3 regions of the Cellulosimicrobium sp. XJ-DQ-B-000 genome follow, and region 2 is predicted to be linked to each of the others. Evidence: riboswitches for the same ligand, from Rfam matches in the RefSeq annotation. Region 2 holds a riboswitch; each other region holds the start of a gene.
What was found. Region 2 has a riboswitch for thiamine pyrophosphate ahead of thiD (bifunctional hydroxymethylpyrimidine kinase/phosphomethylpyrimidine kinase). Riboswitches for the same ligand answer to the same signal wherever they lie in the genome.
Positions count from the first base shown of each region.

Region 1: linked by a shared signal. The riboswitch ahead of thiO (glycine oxidase ThiO) and the one ahead of thiD (bifunctional hydroxymethylpyrimidine kinase/phosphomethylpyrimidine kinase) in region 2 are both predicted to bind thiamine pyrophosphate.
Region 3: linked by a shared signal. The riboswitch ahead of RDI86_RS13510 (TenA family protein) and the one ahead of thiD (bifunctional hydroxymethylpyrimidine kinase/phosphomethylpyrimidine kinase) in region 2 are both predicted to bind thiamine pyrophosphate.

Region 1 covers NZ_JAVHYN010000001.1:753,435-760,306, reverse strand. The annotation lists gene thiS (sulfur carrier protein ThiS) at 1-47, opposite strand, end outside; gene thiO (glycine oxidase ThiO) at 53-1,327, opposite strand; TPP riboswitch at 1,317-1,419, opposite strand; gene thiE (thiamine phosphate synthase) at 1,464-2,177, shown strand; gene guaA (glutamine-hydrolyzing GMP synthase) at 2,220-3,833, shown strand; gene RDI86_RS03725 (glycosyltransferase family 4 protein) at 3,838-4,998, opposite strand; gene RDI86_RS03720 (hypothetical protein) at 5,206-6,012, shown strand; gene RDI86_RS03715 (hypothetical protein) at 6,160-6,771, opposite strand; gene RDI86_RS03710 (PspC domain-containing protein) at 6,771-6,872, opposite strand, start outside.
Region 2 covers NZ_JAVHYN010000001.1:18,014-24,885, forward strand. The annotation lists gene RDI86_RS00085 (DUF4862 family protein) at 1-210, shown strand, start outside; gene thiD (bifunctional hydroxymethylpyrimidine kinase/phosphomethylpyrimidine kinase) at 284-1,144, opposite strand; TPP riboswitch at 1,249-1,343, opposite strand; gene RDI86_RS00095 (hypothetical protein) at 1,421-1,645, shown strand; gene RDI86_RS00100 (SDR family oxidoreductase) at 1,718-2,602, opposite strand; gene pheT (phenylalanine--tRNA ligase subunit beta) at 2,599-5,220, opposite strand; gene pheS (phenylalanine--tRNA ligase subunit alpha) at 5,220-6,341, opposite strand; gene thpR (RNA 2',3'-cyclic phosphodiesterase) at 6,628-6,872, opposite strand, start outside.
Region 3 covers NZ_JAVHYN010000011.1:2,852-9,723, reverse strand. The annotation lists gene RDI86_RS13530 (NAD(P)/FAD-dependent oxidoreductase) at 1-1,177, shown strand, start outside; tRNA gene RDI86_RS13525 (tRNA-Leu) at 1,330-1,406, shown strand; gene RDI86_RS13520 (glyoxalase/bleomycin resistance/extradiol dioxygenase family protein) at 1,449-1,844, opposite strand; gene RDI86_RS13515 (VOC family protein) at 1,929-2,855, opposite strand; TPP riboswitch at 2,942-3,070, shown strand; gene RDI86_RS13510 (TenA family protein) at 3,061-3,813, shown strand; gene RDI86_RS13505 (helix-turn-helix domain-containing protein) at 3,926-4,408, shown strand; gene RDI86_RS13500 (DUF6882 domain-containing protein) at 4,477-5,466, shown strand; gene RDI86_RS13495 (ClpP family protease) at 5,510-6,115, opposite strand; gene RDI86_RS13490 (ClpP family protease) at 6,115-6,780, opposite strand; partial or broken gene RDI86_RS13485 (fibronectin type III domain-containing protein) at 6,872-6,872, opposite strand, start outside.

The DNA.
Region 1 (6,872 bases), 740 kb from region 2:
GGGTACGGCTCGCCGTTGACGAGCGCGGTGGGTGCGGGTGCGGTCACGGGTCTCACCTCGGTGTCGTGGCGGTGCGGGCGAAGCGGTCGGTCCGGGCGGTGGCGAGGGCGGTCGCGACGTCGTCCCTGGGCTCGGTCCCGCCCAGGCCGGAGAGCCCGCCGAGCCCGGCGACGACGGCGTCGGCCGTGAGCGGGGCGAGCAGGATGCCGTTGCGGCCGTGGCCCGTCGCGAGGTGCAGCCCCGGGACGTCCGTCGGCCCGACGAGCGGGAGGTTGTCCGGGGTCGCGGGGCGCCCCCGCGGCGTCACCTCGACCAGCGCGGCCTCGTCGATCCCCGGCAGGAGGGCGCGCGCGTCCCGCAGGAGCGCGAAGACCCCGCCGGCGGTGGCGCGGCGGTCGTCCGGGTTCTCCTCGGTGGTGGCCCCGACGACGACCTCCCGGTGACCCGCGCGCGGCCCCGCCGGCTCGGCGTCGCGCGGCACGACGTACACCGGCCGGCCCTGCACGAGCCCGCGCACGACGTGCTCCAGCGCGAGGTCCGGGCCGGCGTCGAGCCGCAGCGTCTGACCCTTCACCGGGCGCGTGGGCACGACGACGCCCGGCACGTCCGCGAGGAGGGCGCCCGACTGCCAGCCCGCCGCGACGACGACCGCACCCGCGCGGTGGAGCCGGCCGGCGTCGTCGTGCACGCCGACCACGCGCCCGGCATCGAGCGCGAGCCGGGTCGCGGACGCGCGGACGACGCGCGCCCCGGCGGCCGAGCCCGCGCCCGCGGTGCCGCGTCCGACGACCGCCGCGAGCAGCGCGGCGTGCGTCGCGCGCGGGTCGACGGCGTGGTCCGCGGGGGCCCACGCCGCCCCGGCGACGCGCGGGCCCAGGTACGGCTCGCGGCGGCGCGCGTCGGCGACGGTGAGCTCGTGCGACGCGAGACCGTGTGCGGCGTGCAGCGCGAGGACGCGGCGGAGCAGCGCGAGGTCGTCCGCGTCGTAGGCGAGGGTGAGCGTCCCGGCGGTCCGCAGCCCGACGTCCGCCCCCGTCACCGCGCGCAGGTCCGCGGCGAACGCCGGCCACGCCGCGGCGGCCGCGAGGTGGAGCCGCAGGGCGGCCTCCTCCCCGAAGTCGGCCTCGGTCACCGGCGCCAGCATCCCCGCGGCGGCATGCGTCGCGCCCGCGCCCGGCGCCGGGTCGAGCACCGTGACGGTCAGGCCCGCGCGCGCCGCGCGCCACGCGACGGCGAGACCCACGATCCCGCCCCCCACGACGACGACGTCACGCGCGCCGTCGGGCACGACGGAGCCACCCGCGGACGGGTGGACGGACAGGCTCATGTGCGCTCCCTTCGCTGGCATGACCCAGATCAGGTTCGACGGTCGGCGGCGACGCCCTCTCAGCCCCGTGCGGGGCTCCCGTGCTGTCGGCCACAGTACCTCCTGCCGTGGGCCCGCCGAGGTTAGGCTCCCGCGGGTGAGCTCCGAGACCTCCACCACCCCGGCCACTCCCGCCCCGTCGGCGGCGGACGCCGCACGCGCCCGGCTCGCCGACGCGCGGCTCTACCTCTGCACGGACGCGCGCGAGGAGCGCGGCGACCTCGAGGACTTCCTGCGGGCGGCGCTCGCGGGCGGGGTGGACGTCGTGCAGCTCCGCGACAAGACGCTCGACGTCGCGCGGGAGCTCGAGCTCCAGGAGCTCGTCGCGCGCGTCGCGACGGAGCACGGCGCGCTGTGGGCCGTGAACGACCGGGCGGACGTGGCGTCGGTCACGGGCGCGCCGGTCGTGCACATGGGCCAGGGCGACCTGCCGGTCCCGGCCGTGCGGGCGCTGCTCGGCGCGGGGCCCGTGCTCGGCCGGTCCACGCACTCGGCCGCGCAGGCGGCCGCGGCGGAGGCCGACCCGGCGGTGGACTACTTCTGCGTGGGCCCGCTGTGGGCGACCCCGACGAAGCCGGGGCGGGCCGCCGTCGGCCTGGACCTGCTGCGCGACGTCGCGGCGACCCGGCCCGCGACGCCGTGGTTCGCGATCGGCGGGATCGACGCGGACCGGCTCGACGCGGTCCTCGACGCGGGCGCGACCCGGATCGTGGTGGTGCGCGCGATCACGGCGGCGAGCGACCCGGAGGCGGCCGCCCGCGCCCTGCGCGAGCGCGTCGCGGCGCGCGCCGAGGTGCGCACCGACGCCTGAGACGCGGGACGAGCCCCGCCGCACGGCGACTATCCTGGACGGGTGACGTCACCCGCCACCGCTCCCGACACCCCCACCACCGCTGAGGTGGCCTCGACCCCGCGGCCCGTGCTCGTCGTCGACTTCGGCGCCCAGTACGCGCAGCTCATCGCGCGCCGCGTGCGCGAGGCCAAGGTCTACTCCGAGATCGTGCCGCACACCTTCACGGTCGAGCAGATGCTCGCCAAGGACCCGGCCGCGATCATCCTCTCGGGCGGTCCCTCGTCCGTGTACGCCACGGGTGCCCCGTTCGTCGACCCGGCGCTGTTCGAGGCCGGCGTGCCCGTCATGGGCATCTGCTACGGCTTCCAGGCCATGGCGAAGGCCCTCGGCGGCGAGGTCGCCCAGACGGGCCTGCGCGAGTACGGCGGCACCGAGGTCGAGGTGTGCGCCGCGGGCGTGCTGCTCGACGGCACGCCGCAGAACCAGACCACGTGGATGAGCCACGGCGACGCCGTGCACCGCGCGCCCGAGGGCTTCGAGGTCCTCGCGACGTCGTCGGGCTCGCCGGTCGCCGCGTTCGAGGACCGCGAGCGTCGCCTCTACGGCGTGCAGTGGCACCCGGAGGTCAAGCACTCCGCGCACGGCCAGACGGTGCTGGAGCACTTCCTGTACGACGGCGCGGGTCTCGCCCCGGACTGGACGCCCGGCAACGTCATCGCGGACCAGGTCGCGGCGATCCGCGCCCAGGTCGGCGACGCGCGCGTCATCTGCGCCCTCTCGGGCGGCGTGGACTCCGCCGTCGCCGCGGCGCTCGTGCAGCGCGCGGTGGGTGACCAGCTCACGTGCGTGCACGTCGACCACGGGCTGATGCGCGCGGGCGAGGTCGAGCAGATCGAGCGCGACTTCGTCGCGGCGACGGGCGTCAACCTCGTGATCCGCGACGAGAAGGAGCGGTTCCTCACCGCGCTCGCCGGGCACAGCGACCCGGAGACCAAGCGCAAGATCATCGGTCGCGAGTTCATCCGCGTGTTCGAGGACGCGGCGCGCCAGATCGTCGAGGACGCGGGCGAGCACGGCGCCGAGGTGAAGTTCCTCGTGCAGGGCACGCTCTACCCGGACGTCGTCGAGTCCGGCGGCGGCGAGGGCGCGGCGAACATCAAGAGCCACCACAACGTCGGCGGCCTGCCCGACGACCTGCAGTTCTCGCTCGTCGAGCCGCTGCGCACGCTGTTCAAGGACGAGGTCCGCGCGGTCGGCCGCGAGCTCGGCGTGCCCGAGGAGATCGTCGCGCGGCAGCCGTTCCCGGGCCCCGGGCTGGGCATCCGCATCGTCGGCGAGGTCACGGCGGACCGCCTCGAGACGCTGCGCGCCGCCGACGCGATCGCGCGCGAGGAGCTCACGAAGGCCGGCCTCGACCAGGAGATCTGGCAGTGCCCGGTCGTGCTGCTCGCCGACGTCCGCTCGGTCGGCGTCCAGGGCGACGGCCGCACCTACGGCCACCCGATCGTGCTGCGCCCCGTCTCGTCCGAGGACGCGATGACGGCCGACTGGACGCGCCTGCCCTACGACGTGCTGTCCGTCATCTCGACGCGCATCACCAACGAGGTCTCCGAGGTCAACCGCGTCGTGCTCGACGTGACGAGCAAGCCCCCGGGCACCATCGAGTGGGAGTGACCCCCTAGCGGGACGGGCGGGCCCGACGATCCACGGCGATCGTCGCGGCCCGTTCGTATGCCCGCTCCACGTCGGCGAGCACGCGCGGCCAGCCCGCCGACGACGGCACGTCCCGGTTGTGGGCGACGATCCGGTCGAGCAGGCCGTCCTCGGTCGCGAGGCGCACGAGCGCGTCGGCGAGGCCGGCGTCGTCGTCGGCCACGAGCGCGTCGACGCCGTCGGTGAGGCGCTCCGCCACGCCCGACTGCGAGCGCGTGAGCACGGCCAGCCCCGCGGCCTGGCCCTCGAGCGCGGCGATGCCGAACGCCTCCTCGACGGCGGGGGCGGCGAACACGTCGGCGCGCGCGTAGAGCCGCTGGAGGCCCGTCGCGTCGAGCCGCCCCGGGAGCGACACGACCGACCCCAGCCCGTGCTCGGCGACGAGGCGCCGCGCGTCGGCCAGCTCGGGGCCGTCCCCGGCGAGCGTCACGTGCAGCGCCCCCTCGGGGAGGCGCGCGACGGCGTCGCGCACGACCTCGAGGAACGGCAGCACGCGCTTGCGGGGCGCGAACCGCGTCGCGGCCACGACGTGGACGGCCGAGCCCTCCATGCGGTCGGCGCGCTCGGTGCGCGGGACGCGCCACGCGTCGAGGTCGAGGCCGTTGTGCAGCACCACGACCTCGCCGTGGTCGCCGACGATCCGACGCAGGGGAGCGGCGGTCAGCTCGCTCACGGCCGACCACAGCACGGGCCAGCGGGACCAGCGGACCACGCGGTCGAGCCCGGCGAACGCGCGCTCCGCGCCGCCCCAGACGCTGTGCACGGTGAGGACCGCGGGCAGCCCCGCGCGCACGACCGTCCGCAGCGACGCCTGGGTGGAGGGCGTCAGCACGCCCATGTGCAGGTGCACGACGTCGGGCCGGTCGGTCCGCAGGACCCGCGCCACGTGGTGCGGCGCGCGCGGGTGCACGGGGTACCCGCCCGGGACGCGCGCGGCGAGCCGGTGCACCGTGACGTCGCCGTCCCGCTCGGTCGACACGCCGTGCGCGCCGGGGCGCGCGGGCGTCGTGCAGACGACCGCGACGTCGTGACCGGCGGCCGCCTGCTGCTGCGCGAGCCGCGCGACCTGGGTCTCGATGCCGCCGAGCAGCGGCAGGTAGCAGTCGGTCAGGTGGGTGATGCGCACGGACCGCATCCTCCCATCCCGGCCCCGGCGGACCGCGCGGTCGTCGCCGCGCCCGCCCTGAGGTGCGCGTTCGCCGCGCGGTGGGCGTCTCCCGTCGCTACCGTGGGCCCCGTATGGGTGGTTCGACCGTCCCGTGACCGGCCCGCACCCGCGGGCCGTCTCGCGCGGGCGGCTGCAGGTGGGTCCTGACGAAGGGGAGAACGCGCCATGTCGAGCACCGTCACCGTCACACCGACGAAGGGGGCACGGGGCATCGGCCTCGTGTCGATCATCGCGGGCATCATCCTTCTCCTCGCGGGCATCGGCACATGGATCGTCGTGTCGAACCAGCTGTCCGCCGAGGAGATCACCGTCTCCGACGACGCGTCGTTCCTCGCGGGGCGCCACGTCAACGGGCCGCTCACCGCGTACGCGCAGGCCGAGGTCATCAACAAGCACGCGCTCGAGGCGAGCGACGGCAAGACCTACGCCGAGCTCGACCAGGACGACCCGACGCGCCAGACCGTCATGACCGCCTCGTTCCTGCGCGCGTCGCTGTTCACGTCCGTCGTCGCGTTCGGGGTGTGCGCGCTCGTCATCGGGTTGGGCATCCTGTTCATCCTCGTCGGCATCGCGCTGCGCCGGCTCGCGGGCGGGCCGAGCGTCGCCGTCGAGACCCCGGGCGGCTACTCGTCGTCGGGCGACCTGTCGGACGCCGGTCGGCACGCCGCACCCGCGCACGCCGCGCCGGGGCACGTCGAGCCGTCGCCGACGGCGCCTCCGGTGCGCCCCGAGCCGACGTCCCCGGGCCGCCCCTCCGCGCTCTCGACCCCCGGCGCCGAGGCCCGCGCGGCCGCTCCCGGCACGACGGCGACGCCCGTCGAGCCGACCGGTGCCGCCGGCACGGGCACGCCGAGCGCACCGGGCTCCTCGCCCGCGGCCTCGCCCGACACCCCGACGACGACGACGGGGCCGACCACGCCCGAGCACCGGGCCGACGGCCCGACGCGGCGGGGCGACGAGCCGACCCCCTGACCGTCCCGGCAGCCCGTCCGGGCGCCGAGGACCCGCTCCCACCGGGTCGCACCGGGGAGAGCGTGCGGGGCGGCGTCGCTCGGGCACACCGAGGGCCGTGGCACGACGTGCCACGGCCCTCGGCGTACCCGGAGGTCCCGGTGCGGCTCAGCCTCGGCGGCGTCGTGCCCCGGAGACGACCGACCCGACGACGAGCGTGACCCCCGCCGCGGCGAGCACGACGATCGTCGCGAGCCCCAGGTCGACCCGGGCACCGAGCGCGGCCGCGAGCACCACGACGGCGAAGGCGACGATGACGAAGCCCCACACGATCGTGGCGACGCGCGGGCCGCGCCGCGGGAGCGGGCCGGGGTCCGCGCCCGCGCCGGGCGCCCCGCCCGTGGACGACGGGTCGGCGCCCGACGCCGTCGGGGCCGCGCCGTAGAGCGGCGCACCAGTCGACGGGGCACCGGCCGACCGGGCACCGACGGGCGGCGCGTCGGCGGGCGGCCCGTCGACCGACAGCGGGTCGGCCGGCGGCATGGCGGGCAGCGGCGTCGTGGCCCCGGTGTCGGTGGACGGTGCCGCAGCCGGGAGCGGGGTCGTCGCGCGGGCGTCGGCCGCGGGCGTCACGGCGGGGAGCGGGACCGTCGCGTCCGTCCCGGACGCCTCCCGGCGTTCCTGCTGCTGAGCCGGCTCGGGGCCCTGCGTGGGGGCGGGGTCGAACAGCTCGTCCCCGAGCGGCCGCGTGTCGTCGTCGCGGCGGTTCTCGTCGTTCATCAGTCCTCCTCGATCGTGACCTGGCCGGCGCCGACCTCGACCTGCAGCACGAGCAGCGGGTCGTCGCCCGTCTGGACCTCGTCGTTGTCGAACGTCACCGG
Region 2 (6,872 bases):
GCCGAGGTGCGCGAGTTCCTCGCCGCGGCCGGCCCCGTCCCGCTCGTCGGCGCCAAGGTGACCACGCGGCCCGCGGACGCCCCGCCCGCGCAGCGCCTCGCCGTCGCGCGCGCGACGCTCGCCGTGCTCCGCGACGCGCTGGCCGACCTCGACACCGACCGCGGAGCCGACCGCAGGGCCGCCCACGCACCGAGCCGCCCCACGGCCTGAGCGCGTCCCGCGGGCCGGGCGCAGGCACGTCACGGCAGCCCGGGCTCGCCCGGTCGGCCCGGTCGGCCTGGGCTCAGCCCGGCCGCACGGGCGCCGAGCGGTGCAGGTGGTCCACGGGCCCCCGGCCCGTCCCCACCCGCAGCGCGGCGCCGGCACGCAGCGCGCCCGTGAGCCACTCCTTCGCCTCGCGCGCGGCCTCCTCCCAGCTCGCGCGCTGCGGCCGCAGCGCCGCGAGCGCCGCCGAGAGCGAGCACCCCGTGCCGTGGGTGTGGGGCGTGTCGACGCGCTCGGCGTCGAACGTCGTGACGGTGGCCGCCCCCGGCGCGCGGCCCGTCGTCGGCCCGGGCGCGGGGACGACGAGCGCGTCCGGCGACGTGCGTCCGGTGAGGTGACCGCCCTTGAGCAGCACGACGGCGTCGCTCGCGGTCGCGTACGCCGTCGCCTGGCGCAGGGCGTCGTCCCACGTCGTCGCGGGCTCCTGCCCGCCGAGGACGGCGAGCTCGGGCAGGTTCGGCGTGACGACGTCGGCGCGCGCGGCGAGGTCGCGCACGGCCTGCTCGGCGCCCGCGTCGAGCAGGCGGTGGCCGGACGTGGCGACCATCACCGGGTCCAGGACGACCCAGGGCCGCGGACCGCCCGCGGCGGCGCGCGCCGCGGCGAGGTCGTCGAGCCACTCCCCGACGGTGCGGGCGTTCGCCTCGTCCGCGACCATGCCGATCTTCACGGCGTCGACCTCGACGTCGTCGGACACGGCGTCGAGCTGCGCGCGCAGGAACGCCGGCCCGGGGACGTGCACCGACCGCACGCCGTGGGTGTTCTGCGCGACGAGCGCCGTGGTGACGGCCATGCCGTAGGCGCCGTGCGCGCAGAACGCCTTGAGGTCGGCCTGGATCCCGGCCCCGCCGGTCGGGTCGGTCCCCGCGACGGAGAGCACGCGGGGGCGGGACGGTGCCGGGTCGGGCCCACGGCCCGGGTCGGGTCGGTGATCACGGTCCGCGGGGGCGGGGACCGGGTCGGAGGTGTGCCGAGGCAGGGCGAGCGTCATCGCGCGGACATCCCTTCGCTGGTACGAGCCAGATCAGGTTCGACGGGTCTCATCTCAGCCCCGGTGCGGGGCACCCCGTGTCGCGGGCCATGCTACGCGGCGACCCGTGCGCTTTTCACCCGCCCCGACGCGTGAGACGACGCGCGTGCGCGCGTCTTTCCGGGTATGACGCAGCACGTCGCCCCCGCGACCCGCCCCTTCCTGCCGGACGCGCCCGTCCCGGTCCAGGTGCCCGCCCTCTGCACGACGTTCGACCGCGACGGCCGGCGGGTCGTGCTCACGGGCGTCGTCACGCACGACGCAGGCGGGCTCGTGGCGTTCGAGTACGAGCACCCCGAGCGGGGCCTGTGGCACGTGTGGGTCGACCGGGACACGTGCGTCCCGCTGTGACCCGGTGCCCGGACGCACGGACGCCGCCCGACCGGGGGGTCGGGCGGCGTCGGCCGTGCGGGGTGCGTGCGCTCAGCGGGCGGGGAGCTCTCCCGGCATCGGGTCGTCGGCGCCCCAGCGCGTGACGCGCAGCCGACGGCCGTCCGGCCCGGGCAGCGCGACGCCCGCGCGGGCGGCCTCCTGGGCGGCCGCGCGGAGCGACCCGGGCGAGTCGTGCGTCACGCGCACGAACGCCCCCGAGAACGCGTCGAGCTCGCCGCGGGCGATCGCGACGACCATCTCGACCGTGCGCTCGACGGGCGTCCACTCCGTGCGACCCTCGTGCATGACCATGGACGCCGTCATGTCGGTCTGCACGACGCCCGGCGACACCTCGAAGGTCCGCAGCCCGAGCGCGTGGCCCGAGCGGTGGAGGTTCGCCCCGAGGCGCAGCAGCGCCGTCTTGCTCGCGTTGTACGCGCTCGCGCCCTCCATGTCGTGCGAGCCCGCGCCGCTGTTGAGGTCGACGACGCGGCCGCCGCCGCGCGCGAGCATCCCGGGCACGACCGCGCGCGCGAGCAGGAACGGCCCGCGCACGTTGGTCTCCAGGACGGCCCACCACTCGTCGGGGTCCGCCTCCCAGAGCGGCACCTCGGCGTCGACCCGGCCCGCGTTGTTGACGAGCAGGTCCACGCTCCCGAGCGCGGCCTCGGCCTCGCGGACGGCCGCGGCCACCGCCGCCGCGTCGGTCACGTCCGCCGTGACGACGACGGCCCGGCCCGCGCCGGCGAGCGCGGCGATCTCGTCGGCCACCCCGGCGAGCCGGCCCGCGTCGCGCGCGAGGAGCGCGACGTCGAGACCGGCCGCGGCGAGCCCGACGGCGACCGCGCGGCCGATGCCGCGCGACGCCCCGGTGACGAGCGCGGTGCGCGCGGGCACCACGTCCGGCGTCGTGCCCTCCCCCGGTGCGTCGCTCATGCGCGCAGCTCCGCCCCGACGCGCTCGCGCGCGGCGGCCACGGCGCCCTCCCGGACCCGCGCGACGTCGTCGGCGGTGAGGGTGCGGTCCGCGGCGCGCAGCCGCAGCGAGAACGCGAGCGACTTGCGCCCGGCGCCCACCTGCTCGCCCGTGAAGACGTCGAACAGCACGACCTCCTCCGCGAGCTCGCCGGCGCCCTCGACGACCGCGGCGCGCAGCGCCTCGGCCGGCACGTCGGCGGCGACGACGAACGCGAGGTCCTCCTTCGCCGCCGGGAACCCGGAGACCGGCGTCGCCTGGACGGGCTCGTCGGACGCACCTGCGACGAGCGCCGACAGGTCGAGCTCGAACGCCACGGAGCGGGCGGGCAGGCCGACGTTCTCGAGCACCTTGGGGTGCAGCTCGCCCGCGTGCCCGACGACCGTCCCGTCGGCGAGCTCGAGGCGCGCGCAGCGGCCGGGGTGGAACGGGGCCCGCGCGGTGTCGGCGACCACGCGCACGGCGTCGTCCCCCCGCAGGCCGGCGCGGTCCGCGACCAGGCGCGCCGCGTCGAGCGCGTCCGTCCAGTCCGCCGGCCGGCCGGGGCCCCACCAGCCCGCCCGCTCGCGACGACCGACCAGGACGCCCGCGACGTGGCGCGGCTGCGCCGGGAGCGCGGCCTCGATCGCGGCGAGGTCGTCGTCGGAGGGACGCACCCCGCCGGGCAGCGACGGCGCGGCCGGGGCGCCCGGGCGCGGGTGCGTCACGAGCCCGACCTCGAACACGGCGACGTCCCCGAGCCCGCGGCCCACGTTGCGGCGCGTGGTCTCCAGGAGCGTGCTCAGCACGTCCGTGCGCATCAGGGGACGGTCGTCGGCCAGCGGGTTGAGCAGGCGCAGCGCCCGGCGGCGCTCGTCGTCCGCGGGGATCCGCAGCGCGTCGAGCTCGCCCTCGCCGACGAACGGGTAGCTCAGCGTCTCGACGAACCCGTGCTCGGCGAGCGCGCGGGCGACCGACCGGCGCACGCGCTGCTCGCGCGTGAGCCCGCGGCCGCCGGGGGCGGCGGGGAGCACCGACGGGATCTCGTCGTACCCGACGAGGCGCGCGACCTCCTCGACCAGCTCGGCCGGCTCGGTGAGGTCGGGGCGCCACGACGGCGGGGTCACGACGACGACGCCCGTCGCGGCGGCGTCGTCCGCGTCGACCGTGCACCCGATCGCCCCGAGCGTCCCGACGACCTGCTCGAGCGTGTACGGCACGCCGACGAGGCGCTCGGCCTCGCCGACGGGCAGGTGGATCGGGGCGGGCGCGGTCACGCGGTCGAGGTCGCTGACGGCCGGGTCGGCGGTCCCGCCCCCCAGCTCGACGAGCAGGTCGACGACGCGCTGCGCCGCGACCGCGGGCAGCAGCGGGTCCACGCCGCGCTCGAACCGCTTCGCGGCCTCGCTCGACAGCTTGTGGCGGCGCGACGTGCGCGCGACCGTCACGGGATTGAAGTGGGCGGCCTCGACGAGCACCGCCGTCGTCTCCGGCCCGACCTCCGACGAGGCACCGCCCATGACGCCGGCGAGACCCAGCACGCGCGCGCCGCGCGCACCGTCGGGGCTGTCGGTGATGAGCAGGTCCTCCGGGTCGAGCGCGCGGTCCACGTCGTCGAGCGTCGTGAGCCGCTCGCCCGGGGCGGCGCGCCGCACCACGACGGGAGCCGCGACCTTCTCGAGGTCGTACGCGTGCAGGGGCTGCCCGAGGTCGAGCATGACGTAGTTCGTCACGTCGACCGCGAGCGAGATGGGCCGCATGCCCGACGCCGTGAGGCGGCGCTGCATCCACGCGGGCGTCTGCGCCGCGGGGTCGAGCCCGCGCACGACGCGCGTGACGAACCGGTCGCACCCGACGACGCCGTGGACCGGAGCCGCGTCGTCGACCTCGACGGGGAAGCCGTCGGGCGTCGCCGCGGGCGGGGGCGTGGGCAGGGAGCCGGGCAGGCCCGGGTCCGTGAAGCGCGCGCCCGTCGAGTGCGAGAACTCGCGCGCGACGCCGCGGTAGGAGAACGCGTACCCGCGGTCGGGCGTCACGTTGATCTCGAGCACCTCGTCGCCGAGCCCGAGCAGCGCGACCGCGTCCTGCCCCGGGGTGAGGTCCTCGGCCGCGTACCCGAGCCGCGGCAGCACGATGATGCCGTCGTGGTCCTCGCCGAGGCCGAGCTCGCGCTGCGAGCAGATCATGCCGTCGGACACGTGCCCGTACGTCTTGCGGCTCGCGATGGGGAACGGACCGGGCAGGACGGAGCCCGGCAGCGCGACCACGACGAGGTCGCCCGGCGCGAAGTTGTGCGCGCCGCACACGATGCCGCGCGCACCGCCCGCCGGCATGTCTGCCGGCTCGACGCCCTTGATCTCGGCGACGTTGTGCTCCGGCCCGACGTCGACCAGGCACCAGTTGATCGTCTTGCCGTTCTTCTGCGGCTCGGGCGTCATCTCGAGGACGCGCCCGACGACGAGGGGACCCGTCACGGCCGCGCCGTGGATCGCCTCCTCCTCCAGGCCGACGCGGACGAGGTCGGCGGCGAGCCGCTCGGCGGTGAGCCCCGCGGGCAGCTCGACGTGGTCGCCCAGCCAGTCGATGGCGACGTACGGCATCAGATCTCCGTTCCGAACTGGGCGGAGAAGCGCACGTCGCCCTCCACCATGTCGTGCATGTCCGCGATCCCGTGGCGCAGCATGAGTGTGCGCTCGATGCCCATGCCGAACGCGAAGCCCGAGTACTCGTCGGGGTCGACCCCGACGGACCGCAGCACGTTCGGGTTGACCATGCCGCAGCCGCCCCACTCGATCCAGCCCGGCCCGCCCTTCTTCTGGGGGAACCACAGGTCCATCTCGGCGCTCGGCTCGGTGAACGGGAAGTACGCGGGCCGCAGGCGCGTGCGCGCGTCCGGGCCGAACATCGCGCGCGCGAACGCGTCGAGCGTGCCGAGCAGGTGCGCCATGGTCAGGCCCTTGTCGATCGCCAGGCCTTCGACCTGGTGGAAGACGGGCGTGTGCGTCGCGTCGAGCGCGTCCGTGCGGAACGTCTTGCCCGGGCACGCCACGTACAGCGGCACGCCGCGCTCGAGCAGCGAGCGGGCCTGGACCGGCGACGTGTGGGTGCGCAGCACGAGGTTCGACGGCTCCGCGCCGTCCTCGCCGTCAGGGCCGGCGACGTAGAACGTGTCCTGCATCTGGCGCGCGGGGTGGTCCACGCCGAAGTTCAGGGCGTCGAAGTTGAACCACTCCGCCTCGACCTCGGGGCCCTCCGCGATCTCCCAGCCCATACCGACGAAGAAGTCCGCGACGCGCTCCTGCAGCGTCTCGAGCGGGTGCCGCGCGCCCGCGGGGACGCGGTCCACGGGCAGCGTGACGTCCACGGCCTCCTCGACGAGGACGCGCTCGTCGCGCTCGGCCTCGAGCTCGGCCTGGCGCGCGGCGAGGGCCTGGTTGAGCCGGCCGCGCAGCGGGCCGAGGAGCTTGCCCGCGGTCTTCTTGTCCGCGGGGGCGAGCGAACCGATCTGGCGGTTCGCGAGCGCGAGCGGGCTGCGGTCGCCCGCGTGCTCGGTGCGCACGCGCTTGAGCGCGTCGAGGTCGCCGGCCGCGGCGACGGCGGCGAGCGCGGCGGCGAGCGCGCGCTGCAGCGCGTCGGCGTCGAGCGGGGAGGGTCCGGTGGTGGTGTCCGGTCCGCCGTCGCCCGCGTGGGGGGTGACGACGTCGGCGTCAGGGCTGGACATGCGTGCCTTCCTGGCGAGGGCGGGACTGCGGGGAGCGGACGACGGCCGGCGTCGACCCGCGGCACGCGCCGCTCGGGGCGGGGCGTGCGGGGCGCGCACGTGCGCGCGTCGCCGTCATTCTAGGGCGCCCGTCCGGGCCAGGACCCGTCCCGCCACGAGGCGGGCGGGGAGCACGCGTCAGTCGCGCGGGCCCGTGACGGGCCCGGGAAATCGACGACCACCGCGCAGGCTCATGCGCCCCATCCTCGCACAGGCGTCTCCGGGCGCGGCCGGAGGGTGGTCCCGCTCAGCGCGCGGCGGGCCCGAGCGGCAGGGTCCGCAGCGTCCGGTGCACCGGGTGCCCCGAGGCGTCGCCGAGGTCGGACTCGACGAGGTGCAGGGCGTCGGCCGTCCACCCCGGGCCGGCGTACACGGCGAGGGCCGCGGCGGGCGCGGCGAGCGGGTCGCCCGCGGTGCGGTCGGGCCGGGTCGCGCCGCGACCGCGCGCCCGGCGGTTCGCCTGGCGCGCCCCGGCCGCGGCCCGCGCGACGG
Region 3 (6,872 bases), on a different contig from region 2:
CCGCCGCGTGACGATCCACCCGGAGGAGGGCGACGACTACTCGGTCACGTACGACCACCTGATCGTCGGCCTCGGCTCGGTGTCGCGCACGCTGCCCATCCCGGGCCTGGCGGAGAACGCGATCGGCTTCAAGAACGTGGAGGAGGCCATCGCGGTCCGCAACCACGTGCTCAACCGGATGGACGTCGCGTCGTCCACGTGGGACGAGAAGCTGCGTCGCCGCATGCTCACGTTCACGTTCGTCGGCGGCGGGTTCGCGGGCATCGAGGCGCTGGCCGAGATCGAGGACATGGCCCGCTACGCGACGCGCAACTACGCGACGATCGAGGAGAAGGACCTCCGCTTCGTCATGATCGAGGGCGCGGGCCGCATCCTGCCCGAGCTCAGCGAGCCCATGGCGCAGTACGCGCTCGACGAGCTGAAGAAGCGCGGCATCGAGTTCCACCTCAGCACGTTCCTGTCGTCGTGCGTGGACGGCCACGTCGTCACCTCGACCGGGGTCGAGTTCGACTCCGACACGATCGTGTGGACCGCGGGCGTCAAGGCGAACCCGGTCCTCAAGGAGTCGTCCGACCTCCCGGTCGACAAGCTGGGCCGCATCACCGTGCTGCCGACGCTCCAGGTCGCGGACGCCGACGGCAACGTCGTGCCGAACGCGTGGGCCGCGGGCGACTGCGCCGCCGTCCCGGACGTGCTGAACCCGGGCAAGTTCTGCCCGCCGAACGCGCAGCACGCCATCCGTGAGGCCACGCGCCTCGCCGACAACCTCGCGCTCGAGCTGCACAGCGAGCCGCCGGTCGAGTACCGCCACAAGAGCGTCGGTACGGTCGCGTCGCTCGGCCTGTACAAGGGCGTCGCGGAGCTGTTCGGCGTGTTCAAGCTCCGCGGGACGCTCGCGTGGCTCATGCACCGCAGCTACCACGTCATGGCGATGCCGACGGGGAACCGCAAGATCCGCATCTTCATCGGCTGGATCGGCCAGTTCCTCATGGGCCGCGAGCTCGTGTCGCTCGGCTCGCTGCACGACCCGCGCGCGGAGTTCCGCGCCGCGTCCGTCCCGCCCAAGAAGGACGGCGACCCGGTCAAGCAGACCGCGCAGGGCTCGGCGGCCGCGGCGGAGTCCGGTGCGGGCACCGTCGACGCCGACGACCGGACGCCGGCGGCGAAGGCCTCCTGAGGCCGCGGCCGGGCCCCCGGCCCGGCCGTCGTGCCCGACGACGAGGGGCGAGCCGCGCGTGCGGCTCGCCCCTCGTCGCGTCCGGGTCCGAGCGGGCGGCCGTCGTGGCGACGGGCCCGGGGAGCCCCGCGCGCGCGGTAGATTCGGCCCGCGCCCCCATGGCCCAACTGGCAGAGGCGGCCGGCTTAAACCCGGCGTGTTCCGGGTTCGAGTCCCGGTGGGGGCACCATGCCGACGGGCGGTCGGCTCCGAGGCGCCAGGGCTCCCCGGGCTAGGACAGCCCCGTCGGCCCCTCCGGCTCGGCCGGGGGAGCGGCCTCCTGGCCGAGGATCACGACGGTGCCGTCCGGGTCCTGCACGCGCGCGACGCGCTCGCCCCACGGCTGGTCCGCGGGCGGCTCCAGGACGGGCACGCCCGCGGCCGCGAGGTGCTCGACGGCGCGGTCGCAGTCGTCGACGTACACCCACAGCACGACGCGGGTGTCCGCCGGAGGCGGGTCGCCCTGCCCGAGCCCGAGCGGCGACCCGCCCACGCGCACGCTCACGTAGACGGGTGGGCCGTCGTCGGGGAACGCGTACTCGACCGTCCCGCGCAGCAGGTCGCGGTAGAAGCCGAGGGACCGGTCGAGGTCGGCCACGGTGAGGACGGGGAAGAGGCTGCGGAACACGGTCGCTCCTCGGTGCGCTCGGCGGGTCCTCCCATCGTGCGCCTCGTGCCCCGGGCGCGCGCCCCGTGCCCGGGGCGCCGCGCCTCAGCGCGCGAGCAGCTCCTCGGTCGTGGTGCCGGGGACGGACAGCGTCACGCGCGTGCCCCACGGGTCGTGCACGACGACGGAGCGGCCGTCGTCCGCGTGCTCCAGCCCGCGGGCACGGAAGCGGGCGACGAGCGCGTCGAGGTCCTCGCGGCCCGGCACCGTGACGGCGACGTCGCCGAGCCCGAGGCTCGCGGCGCGGGGTCCGGCGCCCGCGCTGTTCCACACGTTCATCGCGACGTGGTGGTGGTATCCGCCCGCGGACGCGAAGAGCGCCCCGCTGTACCCGGTGAGCGTCGCCTCGAAGCCGACGGCGTCGACGTAGAAGGCGTGGGCGGTCGCGACGTCGCCCACCTGCAGGTGCACGTGGCCGACGCGGCCCGCGAGCGAGGGGCCGGCGTCGAACGTCTCCTGGTCGAGGTGCGTGCGCAGGTAGGCGTTCGGGTCGAGGAACGTCGTCGTCATGAGGATCTGGCCGTGCTCTCGCACCCACGTCTCGCGGGGGCGGTCGGTGTAGAGCTCGACGCCGTTGCCCTCGGGGTCGGTGAAGTAGAACGCCTCGCTGACGAGGTGGTCGCTCGACCCGACGAAGGTGCCGCGGCGGTCCTGCGCGGCGCGGTAGACGGTCGCGGCGAGGCTCGGGCCGTCGTCGAACAGGAAGGCCGTGTGGAACAGGCCGGCCTGGCGCGGGTCGACGGGCGGGAGCCCGGGCGTGTGCACGAGGCGCAGCATGGGTGTGCGGCCGCGGCCCAGCACACGGTGCACCTCCGCGCCGCGCGACCGCTCCTCGAGCGGGGCGAGGGCGAACGCGCCTGTGTAGTACGAGGTCATGAGCTCGAGGTCGCCCACGCGCAGCGTGACGGCGTCCATGCTCGTGGACGGGGACAGGAGGCGGTCGGTCGGCGCGCCCGGCGTGCTCGTGGTCATGTCTGCTCCAACTTGTTGTCGCTACAACTATATTCCCACACCGTGGCGAGGGCTCCCGCACCGGCGCCGTCCTTGCTAGGGTCGGCGCGAACCACGCGGGGCGTCCCGCCCGGGCCACGGCCCGGGCCGAGGGACTGAGACGAGCGGTACGGCCGCCCGGACCCGTCGAACCTGATCTCGCTAGCACGAGCGGAGGAACGTGGGCATGACGACGCCTGCTGCCATCACCCTGAACCCTGTCCTCGCGGACGACCCGACCGCGCTCGTCCGGCAGGAGGAGACCGGCTTCACCGCCGACCTCGCCCGCCGGTACGCGGACCTCTTCGAGACGTTCTACGACCACCCCTTCCTGGCCGGGCTGCGCGACGGCTCCGTCGAGCCCGCCGCGGTCCGCCACTACGTGGGCCAGGACCACCAGTACCTCACGGCCTACCTGCGCTGCTACGGCCTCGGCATGGCCCTCGCGCCCGACCGGTCGTGGGCGGCCTACTTCCACGACAAGGCCGGCTTCCTCCTCGACGACGAGTCGCACGCGCACCACGCGATGTGCGACTTCCTCGGCGTGACGTACGAGGAGGCGCAGACGCACCGCCTCGCGCCGAGCGCGCAGGCCTACGTGGACCACATGACGGCGGCCGGCCGCGACTCGCTCGGCGTGCTGCTCGCCGCGCTGCTCCCGTGCCCGTGGACCTACATCTGGTCCGCGCGGCGCTTCTGGCTCGGCGAGCGCGAGACGACGCCCGGCGCCCTCGGCGACGACCACCCGCTCGCGGGCTGGTGGCAGTTCTACGCGGCCGAGCGCACCGAGGACGTCCTCACGGACCTGCGCGCACGCCTCGACGCGCTCGCCGCGGACGCGGGCGAGGCGGAGCGCGCGCGCATGGAGCGCGCGTTCGAGCTGAGCTGCCGCCACGAGATCCGCTTCTGGCAGATGGCCTGGTCGCTCGAGCGCTGGTGACCCGTCCGGCCGGGCGCGCGGCCGGCTCGCGTCGTGCGCCCGGCCTTACGCCAGCAGCAGATACCCACCCGGGTGCCTCGGCACCCGGGTGGGCCGCGGGTAGCGTGAACGCATGGACGCGACGAGCGCGGTGCCGGGCACGCTGCCGGACGTGGTGCCGGACGGGGCGACGCCGAGCCCCCGCTCCCGGGCGGGCGGACGGGCGGAGCCCCTCCTGCGCCACGTCATCGGGGGGATCCTGCGGCGGGCGCGGCTCGCGCAGGGGCGCACGCTCGTCGACGTCGCGGCCGCCGCGCGCGTCTCCACCGCCTACCTGTCCGAGGTGGAGCGCGGGCGCAAGGAGGCGTCGTCCGAGGTCCTCGCCGCCGTGTGCGGCGCCCTCGGCCTGCGCCTCGTCGATCTCGTCGCCCGCACGGGCGAGGAGCTGCGGCCGCTCGCGCCCGTCCGCGTGCTGTCCTCCGCGCGAGAGCGCGGTGCCCTCTCCGCGCCACGGCACGTCGCCCCGGCGGGCGAGCCCGTGCGAAACCTCCCCGTCGCCGAGACGCTCCGACGTCCGACCGCGCGCGCCGGCGACGTCCTGCTCCTCGCGGCCTGAGCGACGGTCCCCGTCGCACCGCGTGTCGTGCGGGGGCCGGGCGCCGTGCGCGCCGCTACCGTCGGTCCATGACGGAGCCGCAGACCGCGCACGGCACGGCAGCCCAGGACGTCCCGGCCCTCCAGGACCTCGTCGACGACGCCGCGTTCCTCTCCCACGAGCACCAGCTCCACCTGACGGACCTCCACGGCGACGACGCCTGGGCAGCCGACCTGACCACCGGGGTCTTCACCTTCACCGCGCCCGACGGCGGGACCGCGACGTGCCGCCTCCAGTTCCTCGGCACGGCCGCGCCCGGGCCGGGTACGTGGATGTGGGCGTGGCAGAACGTCAACGGCTTCCCCGACGCCGTGCTCACCGCCGCCGAGAGCACGCGCCGGACCGGGCTGCGCGAGGCCGCCGAGCCGGAGCTCCCGCTGGCTGACGACCTCGCTCACCGGCTCGCGCTCGCGGCCAAGGCCGTGACCGGCTCGTCCGCCCACTACAGCGCCCCCGTCGGCGGCGGCACGCGGGCGTGGTTCCTTCTGGACGACGCCGACCTCGCCCTGCCCGCCCCGAGCGTGCCGCGCGTCGTGCGGACGCTGAGCGAGGGGCTGCTGTCCGTCACGGTCGTCGACCACCGGCGCGCCGTCGCGTCCTACGCGAGCGCGCGCGGCCTGCCGGCCGTCGCGGACGGGACCGGCGCCGTCGTGCTGGACGTGCCCGACGGCACCGTGACCGTGCGGTTCGACGAGCGCGGGCGGATCGCCGGCATCTCCGCGTCGTCCCGACGGACCGCCGCGCCCGAGGCCGCCGCGCCCCCGGCCGCCGAGGCCGAGGCCGCAGCGGCCGAGCCCGAGGCCGCGGCGTCGGAGCCCACGGCGTCGGAGCCGCCCACGGCAGACTTTGCCGCCTCGGAGCCGACGGCGCCCGCGCTCACCGTCTCGGAGCCACCGGCGGACGAGCCGGCCGCGCCCGAGCCTGCGCCCGCGGCGCCGGAATCGGCCGTGCCCGAGCCGTCGCCCGCGGAGACGACCCCCGAGCCGCGCCGCCGGTCGTGGTTCCGACGACGCGGCTGACGACGCGGCTGACGTGGCACGGGGTCGCCCCCGCGGTCGGGCGTCACGCCGCCGCGGCGAGCTTGCGCGAGGTGACGACGGCGTCCGCGACGCCGTACTCCACGGCCTGGCGCGCGGTGAGCACGAGGTCGCGGTCGGTGTCGGCGCGCAGGCGCTCGACGGTCTGGCCCGTGTGCCGCGCCAGCACCTCCTCCGTCTCGGACCGGATCCGGAGGATCTCCTCGGCCTGGATCGACAGGTCCGAGATCGTGCCCTCCCCGCCGCCCGACGGCTGGTGCAGCAGGACGCGCGAGTGCTCCAGCACGAACCGCTTGCCGGGCGTGCCCGCCGCGAGCAGGACGGCCGCGGCGGAGGCCGCCTGGCCCATGCAGATGGTCGAGACGTCGCAGCGGACGAACTGCATCGTGTCGTAGATCGCCATGAGCGCGGTCGCGGAGCCGCCCGGGGAGTTGATGTACAGCCCGATCTCCTGGTCCGGGGCGTCCGACTCCAGGTGCAGGAGCTGCGCCATGACGACGTTCGCGACGCCGTCGTCGATCTCCGTGCCGAGGAACACGATGCGCTCCGACAGCAGGCGGGAGAAGACGTCGAACGCGCGCTCGCCCAGCGGCGTGCGCTCGACCACGGTCGGGATCGTGTAGCTCGCCATCACAGACCCACCTTCCGGGCCGCGCGGGCGGGGCGGACGTCGTCGACGCTCTCGACGATCCGGTCGACCATCCCGTACTCGAGCGCCTGCTGCGCGGTGAACCAGCGGTCGCGGTCGGAGTCGTCGGCGATGGTCTCGACGGACTGCCCGGTGCTCTCCGCGAGGAGCCGGTGCATGAGCCCCTTGGTGTAGACGAGGTTCTCCGCCTGGATCGCGATGTCGACGGCGGTGCCCCCGATCCCGGCCGACGGCTGGTGCATCATGATCCGCGCGTGCGGCAGCGCGAACCGCTTGCCCGGCGTCCCCGCGCACAGGAGGAACTGGCCCATGCTCGCGGCGAAGCCCATCGCGACGGTCGACACGTCGTTGGGGATGAGCCGCATCGTGTCGTAGATCGCGAGGCCGGCGCTCACCGAGCCGCCGGGGGAGTTGACGTAGAGCGCGACGTCCGCGCGCGGGTCCTCCGCCGAGAGCAGGAGGAGCTGGGCGCACAGGCGGTTCGCGACGGCGTCGTCCACGGCCGTGCCGAGGACGACGATGCGCTGGTGGAGCAGGCGCGTCGTGAGCTGGTCGTCGAACGAGGAGGCCGCCGAGGCGGCAGCCTCTGCGCGCGGGGTCCGGTGGTGGTCGCCGACGGCGTGTCGGCCGGTCAGGTGCGTGGTCATGCGACCACCCTGCGCCCGCAGTGGCCCCGTGAGGAGGCCGATCTGCCGTCGGCTCATTCGCCGACGGCAGATCGGCCTCCTCACGACCGGGT